DNA from 4 places in the Staphylococcus sp. SUC_1.2 genome. Region 2 is predicted to be linked to each of the others. Evidence: riboswitches for the same ligand, from Rfam matches in the RefSeq annotation. Region 2 holds a riboswitch; each other region holds the start of a gene.

Region 1 (3,219 bases), on a different contig from region 2:
TCTTAATAAATCTTCTATAAAATTTCTTGTACTTATTTCTGAATTATCTATAGTAAACAAAAATTGATAATTACTGATGTTATTATTTCTCTTAATTTGGCACACTTCTTCATATTTTAAATTTTTTACATATGGAAAGGCTAATCCTTTATAAATATAATTACGTCCTTGATTTCCAATTTTTTCAAAATAAAAAACTGGAAATGGGTTTATATCTTCTTCTAATTTCCCATATACTAAATCAAATAAATATTTAAGATTTTTATTTCCTCTTTTTTTAGTATCAATAGCATCCTTATTAGAATCTTTTTGATCTCCATAATAAGTAAGTATTGAAGTATCATCATTATAATTATTTGGATATATATCCGAATTACTACTATTAGAAATAATCACAATATAAGCAATATTTCCGTCTTTAGAAATTTTAGTTCGAATTCCCCCAGCATTTCCAACATTAAATAATTTTTTAAAAGGGTCATCTCCAACATTACCTTTAATTCCACCTTTATATACACCATTTGGTACTAAAGGCGCATTCTCTAATTCTGAAAACTCAAAAATTCCATTTTCTATTAATAAATAGCTCCCCTAAATTATAGAAAATTAAATTTTCTAGTTGCTCTAATTCTAAGGAAGCTATTAATTTTCTCAAATCCATTTAAATTTTTAATTATTAGTTATTATTTTGTTTCTGCTACATTAATGACAGGTTCTTCAGCGACATATTTTCCAATATTTTCACTAAATGCTTTGAAATGATCTGAATGGTTATGTGCTTGAACCGCTTCTTGATCTTTATAATTTTCAACAACAACGAATGTGTTGCGTTCTGCTACATCTTCATAATGTGAATAAAATGTATTTCCTGGTTCTTGACGTGAACTTTGAACTAATTTATTCATTAAATCTAAATAGTCATTACGCACATCTTCTTTGATTTTAAGCTTTGCATTAATAATAATCATATAATCACCTTCCAAATATAATTATAACGTTTTACCCGTCTGTTATAAAAAGAAAACGATAGTAAGAAGAGGGGTAGCATGTATTTTCAATTCAATGTTATGTAAAACGTGGTTTCTTGATTAAAAAGTATATTACTATAAATCTAATTTATTTTTGTATTTGAACTCTATTAAAAAAGGTTGTAGAATAAAAATAAAGCAAAAATGCTGATGTTTATTTTAAACACAACTGAATAAACGATCCACTGGAAGTGCCTTTGTTTAAGGCTGAGAGTAAAGAACGAACTTTATAATTCCTGGAACCTGATCCAGTTTGTACTGGCGTAGGAAAGTGGCGACTAGAATATCGTAAAGTTAAGCAAAACGCTATTTCCCTACTGCAGGGAAATAGCGTTTTTTGTTTACTAAGGAGTGGTGTTCATTTTTATAGCGATAACGAAATATAAAGATTTAACCAATGATGATTTACAACATTTTCTTGATATCTCGGATGGAATAGATGGGTTATTGTTTCGTACTCCCATGTCTTCAAGTGACTTGTCTTCATTTTTAAAATCACTTATAGAAAAAGGATTTCCTAAATCAAAAATCATTATTCATAGTGATGTACATTTACTTGAACAACTTCACCTCTCTCATATTCATTTTCGAGAAATGGATGAAGATGCATTTAGCTATAAATCCATACATCCAGAGATTGAAGTGAGTATGTCTACACATTCAATTGAATCTGTTAAAGCAGCTTATGAACACGATCTTGATTATGTTTTTTTTGGACACATTTTTAAGACACCTTCAAAACCTAATCAATTGCCTCGATCAAAAGCAGAGATTCAACGTGTGTTAGAGATTCCTATTCCAATTTATGCCATTGGAGGTATCACTGAAAAAACGATTCCTCAATTACCTCGTGGTTTTAAAGGAATTTGTGCGATTTCTTTTTTTATGAACGCATCTTTACAACAAATTGAACTGTTGCGAAAGGAGTGGTTGAAAGATGCATGATGTTTTAATCATAGGTTCGGGCGTGATTGGCATGTCTATTGCGCGACAATTAAGCCAATCTCACCTTGACATTGCACTTATCGATCGTGACGTGCCAGGTAAACACGCATCATATAAAGCAGGTGGTATGTTAGGTGCTCAAAATGAATTTACTAAAGATACTGATTTATTTAGACTTGCTCTTGAATCACGAAGTCTCTTTCCACAATTATGTCAAGATTTAGAAGATGAGACAGGTATTGATATTCAGTTTCAAAATTCAGGATTAATTAAAGTGGCTAATCGTCCTGAAGATGTTGAAAGTTTAGAAAAACAGTATCAATTTTTAAGCGGTTTAGATTCTAGCGTCATTGTTCTTTCAGATGAGGAACTTACTGATTTAACGAATGGTACAGTAACATCAAGTGAAATGGCTATTTACATTCCACAAGATGGACAAATTAATGCCAATCACTACACTAAAGCTTTATTTACATCTTTAAAGCAACGTCAAATTAAGCGATATTTTAATACAGAGGTACAATCTGTTCATCGCCAAAATGGGTACTACGATGTTGAAACGTCACAAGGCACATTACAAGCTAAGAAAGTCATTGTGGCAGCGGGCGCATGGACATCTAAATTATTAAATCAATACTCATTACCTAGAGATGTAGTCGGTGTAAAAGGTGAAGTCTTACTGATTGAAAATGATCATTTGGATTTAAAAGAAACCGTATTTATGACCAATGGCTGTTACATCGTACCAAAATATCCAAATCGTTTCTTAATTGGTGCCACAAGCGAGTTTGATAACTATTCAGTTGGTAATACAGACGATGGTATCTCTTGGTTACACCACTTTGCAAATGAACGTATACCAGAACTCGCACACGGCAAAGTCATTAAACAATGGTCTGGTGTCCGTCCATATACTGAAGGAGAAATACCGATAATGGACCGTATTGATGAAGATTTATATGTGATTTCTGGTCATTATCGTAACGGTATTTTACTTTCGCCTATTATTGGTCGTGATATCGCCAATTGGATACTCACCGGTGTTAAACCGCGTCGATATGAATCATTTAGTGCTTCAAGGAGGTTAAATCATGAAGTGTATCATTAATGGGGACACATTCAATTTTGATTCAGAACAATCTATTACATCTGTACTTGAATCTCTTGAATTAGATCCTAAACGTGTCATTGTCGAACATAATAAAACTTTAATTAAACAAGAAGACTACGATCAACATACAGTACG
Region 2 (3,219 bases):
TGTCGATATAAGCCACGACGTTGTAATTCAGGTACAATGAGTGTAACCACGTCGTCTAAACTATCTGGTAAAGAAGGTGGCATTAAGTTAAATCCATCTGCAACACCCGCATTAAACCAGCGTTCCATTTCATCTACAATTTCTTTTGGCGTACCTATGAGTGTCAGATGTCCACCCCCCGCATTAAGGTAACTTAGCAGTTCTCTGACAGTAGGTTGCTTATCTTGAATAATTTCTAAGATGGTTTCATATCGACCGACGGGACCGTTAAACTCTTCTAAAGAAGGTAGTTTAGGCACAGGAGCATCTAATTCCCACTGACTACAGTCTTGTTGAATGAAAAAACTGAGTTGCTTTAAAGCGGCTTTGATAGGAAGTCGTTGATCAAGTTTTGCTTTCTTTTTCAATGCTTCTTCATGTGTATGACCTACATAAGTGACTAGTCCAGGAAAGACTTTAATATAACGCTTGTGGTCATGTTGTGCCATTTCACTATCTAAGCGCTCGCGATAACGTTTTGCTTGCTTCATATTCCAAGAAACAGAATATACTGCATCTGCATATTTTGTAGCTAATGCAATACCTTGTTTAGATGCACCTGCTTGCATCGCCACAGGTTTTCCTTGAATGCTACTTGGTGTTGTTAATGGTCCATGAACTTGAAAATATTTGCCATTGTGGTGAAGCGGTTTGATATTGCGATTTATCATTGTATGATGATGCCGATTTGGTTTGAAATCTTCAGTATGCCAAGAATCAAACAATCCATTCATGACTTGAGCAAACTCTTCTGCTTTCTTATAGCGTTCATCATGATTGGGTAGATGGTCCATGCTGTGATTTTGAGCTTCGGCATCTGTCATGGAAGTGACTAAATTCCATCCCACTCGTCCACCACTAATATGATCTAAACTAAGTAACTGACGTGCTGCAGTGAATGGATTAGAAAATGTACTTGAAATGGTAGGAACTAATCCAACATGTTGTGTGACTTGAGATATAGCAGTTAAGTTAATCAGTGGATCAAACCAAAAACTTGGCATAGAAGTATAGCTAGGGATAAAAGACTGATTATCTGCGAAAAAGACTACATCTAACAACCCTTTTTCAGATAACTGAGCTAATTCTTGATAGTATTGAATATCACCGATACGTTCAATACTTGAATTGGGAAGTTGCCAAGCAGCTTGATGATGACCACATCCATAGATTAATACACCGAGATGAAGTTGATGTTGATGAGTCAATTTAATTTCTCACTCCAATGTTCATTTTATTTCTATTCTAAGATAAGGAAGACCAGTTATATATTAATTCATGGTTAAACCACCATCGACAGTAATATTTTGACCAGTCATACCATCTGCTGCTTCGCTACTTAAATAAGCAACCATATTAGCAACATCTTGTGGGGTAGTCACTTTACGTAATGGCGTAGTCTGTGCAATTAAATCAAAAACGTCTGGTGTAGTGACGGCACTAGCATCAGTTGTTTTAAGCAATCCTCCTGACACTACATTAGCAGTAATACCATATTGCCCTAATTCGGCTGCAATATTACGTGTGAACCCAATCAACCCAGCTTTAGCTGTTGTGTATTCATGATATGGTACAACAGGATGTTGATATAAGTTTGTGCCAATACTTACAATGGTGCCAGAACCACGCTCTATAAATTGTGGAATGACACTTTGAGTAACATTAAAAGCGCCTTTTAGTGTACCATCAATTTGTTGTTGGTAGTCTTCCCATGATAAGTCTTTAAATGCCTTTTGCGCATTTGGATCAAATTTAAAATTAACTAATGCATTATTGACAACAATGTCAATTTTTCCAAAATGATGTGTTGCCTCATTAACTAAACGATCGACTTCGTCACGTTGTGTGACATCTGCTTGTAAAGCAATGGCATTTTCACCAATCTCATGTGCTAATTGTTCAGCTGCTTCACGACTTTGATTGTAATTAATGATAACTTCAAATCCTTGTTTAGCTAATGTTTTTGCAATGACCGCACCTAAACCACGGCTACTTCCAGTTACTAATACTGTTCTCGTCATAAATATCGTGCCTCCATTTACTTCATTTACAGCAAAAAAATATGCAACCTTCACATTAGGAAAGTTGCATTAAAATAGATATATCATTATTGAGAACAGTTTGACACATCTCAACAGGTTATCTTATTTTATACGACACTTTCCTACGCTAGTATAAGCTAGTTCAGGTTCAAAGGGTTTGAGGTTACACCTCATCTCAGTTTTAAAACACCCCTAGTGCATATGATTTAACTATAGTTTCACTTTATGACTTCTATTATGAGAAGTCAAGCGCTTCCATATAATATTCAACAACATAAAAAATATCATCAAATTTAAAGATAATATTTTATATAATTTATTTATATAATAAATTTAAATATGATAATTGAAAATTAGATATTCTGTGTTTAAAATAAATAAGGCACAAGACATGTACATCATAGAATAGATTAGTTATCCAACGTTAAATGAAAGTTTAACGTTTTTTTATTTTAAAAAATAAGGAGATCGACATTTATTATGAATTGGTTAGCAATTATTTTATTTTTAGCCGTTGTTATTGGAGTCAGCCTTTATGCATTTTGGCGTTCAAGGAAAATAAAGACTGATAGTGCAGGTGGCTATTTTATGGGAGGCAATAGTTTAACAGGATTTACGATTGCCTCAACAATTATTATGACCAATCTATCTACAGAACAAATTGTAGGACAGAATGGTCAAAGTTATGGCAAGGGTATGGAAGTTATGGCTTGGGAAGTCACAGCTGCTGTAGCCGTTGTCTTACTTGCATGGATATTCTTACCCAAATATTTAAGGTACGGTGTGGATACCATTTCTGAATTACTTGAAATGCGTTATGGTACCTTTACTAAACGCTTCGTTTCTATATTGTTTATTTTTACTTATGTTGTGTCATTTTTACCCGTTGTCTTGTATTCTGGTTCATTAATTTTTAATAAAATGTTTAATATTGGGAAATACTTAGGAGTAAGTGATGCAACAGCAACAATTATTATTGCATTTGTCATTGGTGCAGTAGGTGTTATCTATTTATTCATTGGTGGTTTATCACTGAGTGCATTTAGTGATTCAATCTATGGTGTCGGATTAATTATAGGTGGTTTGATTATTACAATTTTAGGTTTACATCATTTAGGTGATGGGAATTTTGTAAAAG
Region 3 (3,219 bases), on a different contig from region 2:
CGTTTAGTGTGGCTACTGAACGCAATTATAAAGATGAAAATGATGAAATAGCGTGTGATTATATATTTTGTAAAGCATTTGGTAAGATGGCTAGCAACATTGAAAAATATACTTCTCAAGGATCTTTAGTAGGTATTACTGGCCAAATGCGTTCTCGTAAATATGAAAAGGAAAAACAAACTCACTTTGTCACAGAATTATATGTTGAAACAATTAAATTTATGTCCCCTAAATTAAATAATGAAAAACTCTCAGATAGCTCACTAAATACAGACACTTATTCATTTGATAATCTCGAATTAATGAATATAAAATAAAACTCTCTATTTTTAATACTCCAAACCTTTCCAATTAATATAAAATAAGTCTTTCAATTATACTCAAATATACTCAAGAGGTCGGTATAAATATTCCGACCTCTTTAACTATGTATAAGACATTAGATACAACTCATTCATTGAATGATAAAAAAGACAGTGTATTTTTCTGAAATATTACAAAGTAATTACAGTTGGTTCTTTTATTATATATCTAATAAACACTGCCATTAAAGTGTTTATAGTATATATATAAGAAAAATTATTTACAAATCTATGTAATTTTAATGTAAAATAAGTATATTTTTTTTATTTCACTGTAACCTGCTAAGCTTTTTTAGATGTTAGAGTAGTATCCGTAAAATATTTAAGAAAACAAATGACTTAGGAGGATTATACTATTATGAAAAAGACAATTATTGCATCTTCATTAGCAGTAGGCTTAGGATTAGTAGCAGGAAACGTAAGTCATGCTGATGCAAGTGAAAATCAAATTAATAAAGAAAAATTAGCTCAATTAGCGGAATCTAACGATCAATCATTAAATCAACATCCTATTCAAGAAGGAGCTTATAATTACCAATTTAATTTAAATGGTAAAACTTATCATTTTTGGTCAGATGGAACATATTTTAAATGGGAATATTATCCATCAAACGGTTCAACTGTAAATAGTGCTAATCAAAATGTAGCTTCAACTCAATCAGCACAAAATGTATCTTTCCAAAATAATAATTATAATCATATAAATCAATCAGCTTCAACTTCAAATGTAAGTCAACACTATGCAAATGAAGCTCAAACACAACAAGCACCAAAAACAACACAAACTAAACAAGCAACTCAAACACAACAAGCACCTGCTAATGCAACTACAAATCAACCTAAACAATCAACAAGTGGTTCATCTGTAAATGTAAATAGTCATTTACAACAAATCGCTCAACGCGAATCAGGTGGAGATATTCATGCCATCAACCCTTCTTCTGGTGCAGCAGGTAAATATCAATTCTTACAATCTACTTGGGATTCAGTAGCACCAGCACAATATAAAGGTGTATCACCAGCACAAGCACCTGAAAGTGTTCAAGATGCTGCGGCAGTAAAACTTTATAATACTGCAGGTCCATCTCAATGGGTTACAGCGTAAAACTTAATAAATAATTTACTAGTGCCTGAGACAATATGAGTTGTCTTAGGCATTTTTATATATATTGATAGTAATGACTGAATTTAGAAAGATTTCTGTACTATTCTTTATTTATTATATTTATAATAATAGTTGTATGAATTAAACTTATTTCAATGAATATCTTTTTTATTTGAATTATAACAATGGTTTTGTTATGGTTAAATTAAACTAAAGACTACTAGGGGAGCCATGGAACATGGCTGAGATGAAGCATTCAGACCCTTATAACCTGATTTGGTTAATGCCAACGTAGGAAAGTAGTAATACATATTCATTCATTCTATTTTTTTGAATATTGACTACATTTCTACGTTGAAATGTAGTTTTTTTATTTAAGGAGGAATAGTTAATGAGTTTTTCAGATGAATTAAAGCAAGCGTCAAAGCCAATTATTGAAGAGATTTATAATGATGGTTTTATTCAAGATTTATTAAAGGGAAAATTATCAAAACAAGCAGTACGCCAATACTTACGTGCTGATGCTTCTTATTTAAAAGAATTTACTAATTTATATGCTTTACTTATTCCTAAAGCACCTACTATGAAAGAAGTGAAATTCTTAGTAGAGCAAATTGAATTTATGTTAGACGGCGAAGTAGAAGCCCATGAAATTTTAGCGGACTATATTAATGAACCTTATGAAGAAATTGTAAAAGAAAAAGTGTGGCCACCTAGTGGAGATCATTACATTAAACATATGTATTATCATGCTTATACACACGAAAATGCTGCATACACTATAGCTGCAATGGCACCATGTCCTTACGTATATGAAGTGGTTGCTAAATGGGGATTAGAAGATTCAAATCTTAATAGAGATGCACTTACTGCTAAGTGGTTTGATTTTTATAGCACTGAAATGGCACCTTTAATTGAAGTATTTGACCGTTTGTTAAATGAACTTACAGAACATTGTACCGAACAGGAAAAAAGAGAAATTAAAGAAGCATTTTTACAAAGTACTGTACATGAACGTCACTTCTTTAATATGGCATACATTGATGAAGAATGGGATTTTGGAGGAGCAAATCATGAATAAACCTAAGATTGCGTTAACAATTGCTGGTACTGACCCTTCTGGTGGCGCAGGAGTTATGGCAGATTTAAAATCATTCCATGCTTGTGGCGTATATGGAATGGCTGCTATTACAAGTATTGTGGCTCAAAATACTAAAGGAGTTCAACATATCCATAATCTAGAAACTAGTTGGGTTAAAGAACAATTAGATAGCGTATTTGATGATGAATTACCTCACGCAATTAAGACTGGAATGATTGCTACACATGAAACGATGGAACTGATTCAAACGTATTTAAAAAATCATAGCAATATTCCCTATGTTATCGATCCAGTTATGCTAGCAAAAAGTGGTGATTCCTTAATGGATGATGAAACAAAAAAACATCTTCAGAAAACGCTCTTACCATTAGCGGATGTCGTTACTCCTAACATTCCAGAAGCTGAAGAAATTACTGGCTTGAAAATTGATACTGAAGATAATATTCGTAAAGCAGGTCATATATTTATAAATGAAATAGGAAGTAAAGGTGTAGTAATTAAAGGCGGTCATTCTGCTGATTTAAATAATGCTAAAGACTTTTTATTTACTAAAGATGATGTCTATACTTTTGAAGAGAAGCGATTTAATACGCCACATACTCATGGTACAGGTTGCACATTTTCAGCTGTTATCACAGCCGAACTAGCTA
Region 4 (3,219 bases), on a different contig from region 2:
TCACTAATTGCATCATAGATTCGAGTAAAGTAGTTTTACCAGCTCCATTTTTTCCAGTAATTGTAATCCATTCTCCAGGATGAATATTTAGTTCTGAAACTTCAAATAGTGTATTTTTACTACGAATTATTTGTCCGTTTTGAAATTTAAAAAGTGTATTGGAATATTGGGGAGTTAAATCTTTTCGAATAGGTGCATAATCCCAAGCATGAGGATGCCATACGCCAAATTCAGTGAGTAACGATTCACAATGTTTGAGTATGTATTCAGGTGTATTATCAGCTATAATTTCTCCATCATAGTTCATTAATATGACTCGATCTACATGATGCCAAATATGTTCCACTTTATGTTCTACAATTAATACCGTTTGATCAGTCCATAAGTGAATTAATCGTTGCCATAAGTCAGCAGTTGCTTGTACATCTAACATAGCTGTAGGTTCATCTAAAAAGAGTGTATCAGCTTTCTGTAAAATCGTTTCAACGATAGCAAGCTTTTGTTTCATACCACCACTTAAATTATTTACGAAAGTTGAATTATCCACATCTAAATCTACAGACGCAAGTGCTTTTTTAATTTGTTCATCCATGTCTTCTCTTGGCACTTTTTGATTTTCTAAGACGAAAGCTAATTCTTCGTAAACTTTTGGCATACAAAATTGTGTATCTGGGTCTTGAAAAATAACCCCCGAATTAGGATCAATGTCTAGTTCATCATATTTCATCGGTAATTCTATAAGATTAGGAACAATGCCACTAAGGACATTAAGCAATGTGCTTTTACCAGATCCTGAAGGACCTAGTAAAAGCACTTTTTCTTTATCTTTAATTTCTATATTTAGATTATCGAAAATTTTTCGATCACCATTTGGATATTTTAGACGTAAATTTTTGACTTTTAACACAATCATTTCCCCTTATAAGTTGTCGTAATCTTTTTGAGAGGCAGGACGGAATAATTTAGTTACTCCAGTTTGATCTAAGGCTTTTACAATTAAATAAGAGAGTATACCAGACAGTACAATACCACTAATAGCACGGAAAATGATGAAAAGTAGTAAGTTCCAACCCGCAACTTCGTTTAGATAGCCGTAAAAATAATCTACAGGGAAAGATACTAATGCTGTTACTAAACCAGCTAACATTGCTACCATTAAAGAACGTGATTTGTATTTAAAGATAGCAAACACAACTTCACATGCTAGACCTTGTAAAATGGCATATACTATAGTAGGAATATCAAATTTCCCCATAACAATAGTTTCACCTGCACCAGCAGCAAATTCAGCAATTAATGCAATACCTGGTTTAGGAATAATTAAGTAAGCCACAATAGCAGCCATAAACCAAATACCGTATGTAAGTTGCTCTAGATGTATACCAGCTACTTGAGCTAAATTATATGGCAACCACCATAAGTTATAAATGATTGCAAAAATAACAGCAATCAGCACCGTAACTAGAATTTCTGAAAGTTTTAAACCTTTAGACATAAAATAGTTCCTCCTAAAAAAACGCACAACCCTTCGTAGAAAAGTTGTGCGTAAATTTAAATAAAAATGCTATTGATTATTAAAAACATGATTTATTTAAGTTAACACTTTCCTACGCTAGTTTTTAACTAGATCAGGTTCAAAGGGTTTGAGGTTAAGCCTCATCTCAGTGCTATACACCCCTAGTGCATTTATATTTTATTTATTTTAAATGTATGACTTTTAATAGTAGATGTCAAGATGCTTTTAATCTATATTTAATTAAAAATAAATTATAATTAAACAGTTTACATATTTAACAATTAAAATGTAATTAGTTCTAAAAATAATGAAAGAAAGTAGGATAGATTTATTTCCAACTCAGCCATCGATAGCCAATATATTAAAAATACCTGAGACAGCTTGTATGTCTCAGGCTTATTCATTAAATATTCTTAATGATGACATAAATAAGAAAATTAGTCTAATGTATTTTGAACATCTTGTTTAGTTTGTTCAATATCATCAGTTTTTTCTTCTTTTTGTTCTTTTAATTTTTCTTCATATTCTTTTGCTTTTTTTGCATCTTCATGTGTCATAGGACAACTCTCCTTTTTCATAGATTACTTTACAAAATTAATATACCCAATTAATAAAAGAATAAACTTCATCTCAGTCTAGAGAAGTATTTTATTTTTTATTAAAGACAAGAATAGAAAGTTCATATATAATTAATTTTGAGGTGAACTGTATGTCTTTTCTTAAGAAACACGCCGAGATTATCTATAGTTACTTGATCGGTATCGTTTCACTCTTCACAGGTCTCATTATCTTAATCAATTTGCCTTTAATCCATAAACTAAAAGATAAAGATAAAATTGATTTAAAAATACATAATATATGGGACTTTCTTAATGCATTTTTTAGTGAAATAATTAGAGTGATGAGTAGATTCATAGGCAACTTTCCAGTTGTAAGTGCAGTCATAATTATTCTATTTGGTATTCTAGTCATATTGATTGGATATACGTTATTTAGAACAACCAAATACGATTACGACATCTCAATTTTCTTTTTAGTTATTGGTATTTTATACTTCCTCATTACAATTACATTGATGACTCAAGTATATGGTTTTTGGGCAATTATATTCATTATTCCATTTGTGATTCATACAGGATATATTGTTTATAAAGATGAATTGTATCAAGAAAATAGAAAAGTTCATTATTTATGGATTATTATTTCATATGGAATAAGTTACTTGATTACTCAACTGTCATTGTATGGCAAAATCGATGCAAATGAGATTGAGCCTATTGATATTTTAAGTGTAAATACATTCTTCATCATTATGTGGTTATTAGCTCAAGCGGCAATTTGGAATTTCTTATTCTTACGCCGTGCGTTACCTTTAACAAAAGAAGAATTAGGGGAAGAAGAGCCTGAATTATCAAGAACTCAAAAAGGAAACGTTTCGACTCAATCAAAAGTTCATTTTAAACAACTTCAAGATAAAACATCAGAATATGCACGTAAGACAAGAAGAAGTGTAGATTTAGATAAAATTAGATCTAAACGCGATAAATTTAAAAGTAAATTTAAAAATATCGTAGATATAGAAGAAGATGATATTCCTAAGTGGATGAGACGTCCTAAATGGATTAAACCAGCATATGTGGAAATTTTCTGTGGTTTTATCTTATTCTTATTTACATTTATAGAATTTAATAATAGAAATGCTC

Evidence for each region. A riboswitch is a leader RNA that binds a small molecule or an ion and turns the genes downstream of it on or off. The one in region 2 is predicted to bind thiamine pyrophosphate.
Region 1: another riboswitch for thiamine pyrophosphate. It lies ahead of NR218_RS01535 (thiamine phosphate synthase); the one in region 2 lies ahead of NR218_RS04210 (3-oxoacyl-ACP reductase).
Region 3: another riboswitch for thiamine pyrophosphate. It lies ahead of tenA (thiaminase II); the one in region 2 lies ahead of NR218_RS04210 (3-oxoacyl-ACP reductase).
Region 4: another riboswitch for thiamine pyrophosphate. It lies ahead of NR218_RS06630 (ECF transporter S component); the one in region 2 lies ahead of NR218_RS04210 (3-oxoacyl-ACP reductase).

Annotation. Positions count from the first base shown of each region.
Region 1 is NZ_JANJPM010000002.1:114,077-117,295, forward strand. Features, by position in the region: gene NR218_RS01525 (HNH endonuclease) at 1-576, opposite strand, end outside; gene NR218_RS01530 (putative quinol monooxygenase) at 684-968, opposite strand; TPP riboswitch at 1,206-1,315, shown strand; gene NR218_RS01535 (thiamine phosphate synthase) at 1,383-1,973, shown strand; gene thiO (glycine oxidase ThiO) at 1,966-3,081, shown strand; gene thiS (sulfur carrier protein ThiS) at 3,065-3,219, shown strand, end outside.
Region 2 is NZ_JANJPM010000008.1:29,956-33,174, forward strand. Features, by position in the region: gene NR218_RS04205 (LLM class flavin-dependent oxidoreductase) at 1-1,247, opposite strand, end outside; gene NR218_RS04210 (3-oxoacyl-ACP reductase) at 1,311-2,060, opposite strand; TPP riboswitch at 2,184-2,285, opposite strand; gene NR218_RS04215 (solute:sodium symporter family transporter) at 2,562-3,219, shown strand, end outside.
Region 3 is NZ_JANJPM010000012.1:11,619-14,837, reverse strand. Features, by position in the region: gene NR218_RS05645 (single-stranded DNA-binding protein) at 1-317, shown strand, start outside; gene NR218_RS05640 (transglycosylase family protein) at 721-1,467, shown strand; TPP riboswitch at 1,680-1,782, shown strand; gene tenA (thiaminase II) at 1,859-2,548, shown strand; gene thiD (bifunctional hydroxymethylpyrimidine kinase/phosphomethylpyrimidine kinase) at 2,541-3,219, shown strand, end outside.
Region 4 is NZ_JANJPM010000015.1:15,455-18,673, reverse strand. Features, by position in the region: gene NR218_RS06635 (ABC transporter ATP-binding protein) at 1-907, opposite strand, end outside; gene NR218_RS06630 (ECF transporter S component) at 920-1,495, opposite strand; TPP riboswitch at 1,588-1,689, opposite strand; gene graF (glycopeptide resistance-associated protein GraF) at 1,954-2,073, opposite strand; gene auxA (lipoteichoic acid stability factor AuxA) at 2,226-3,219, shown strand, end outside.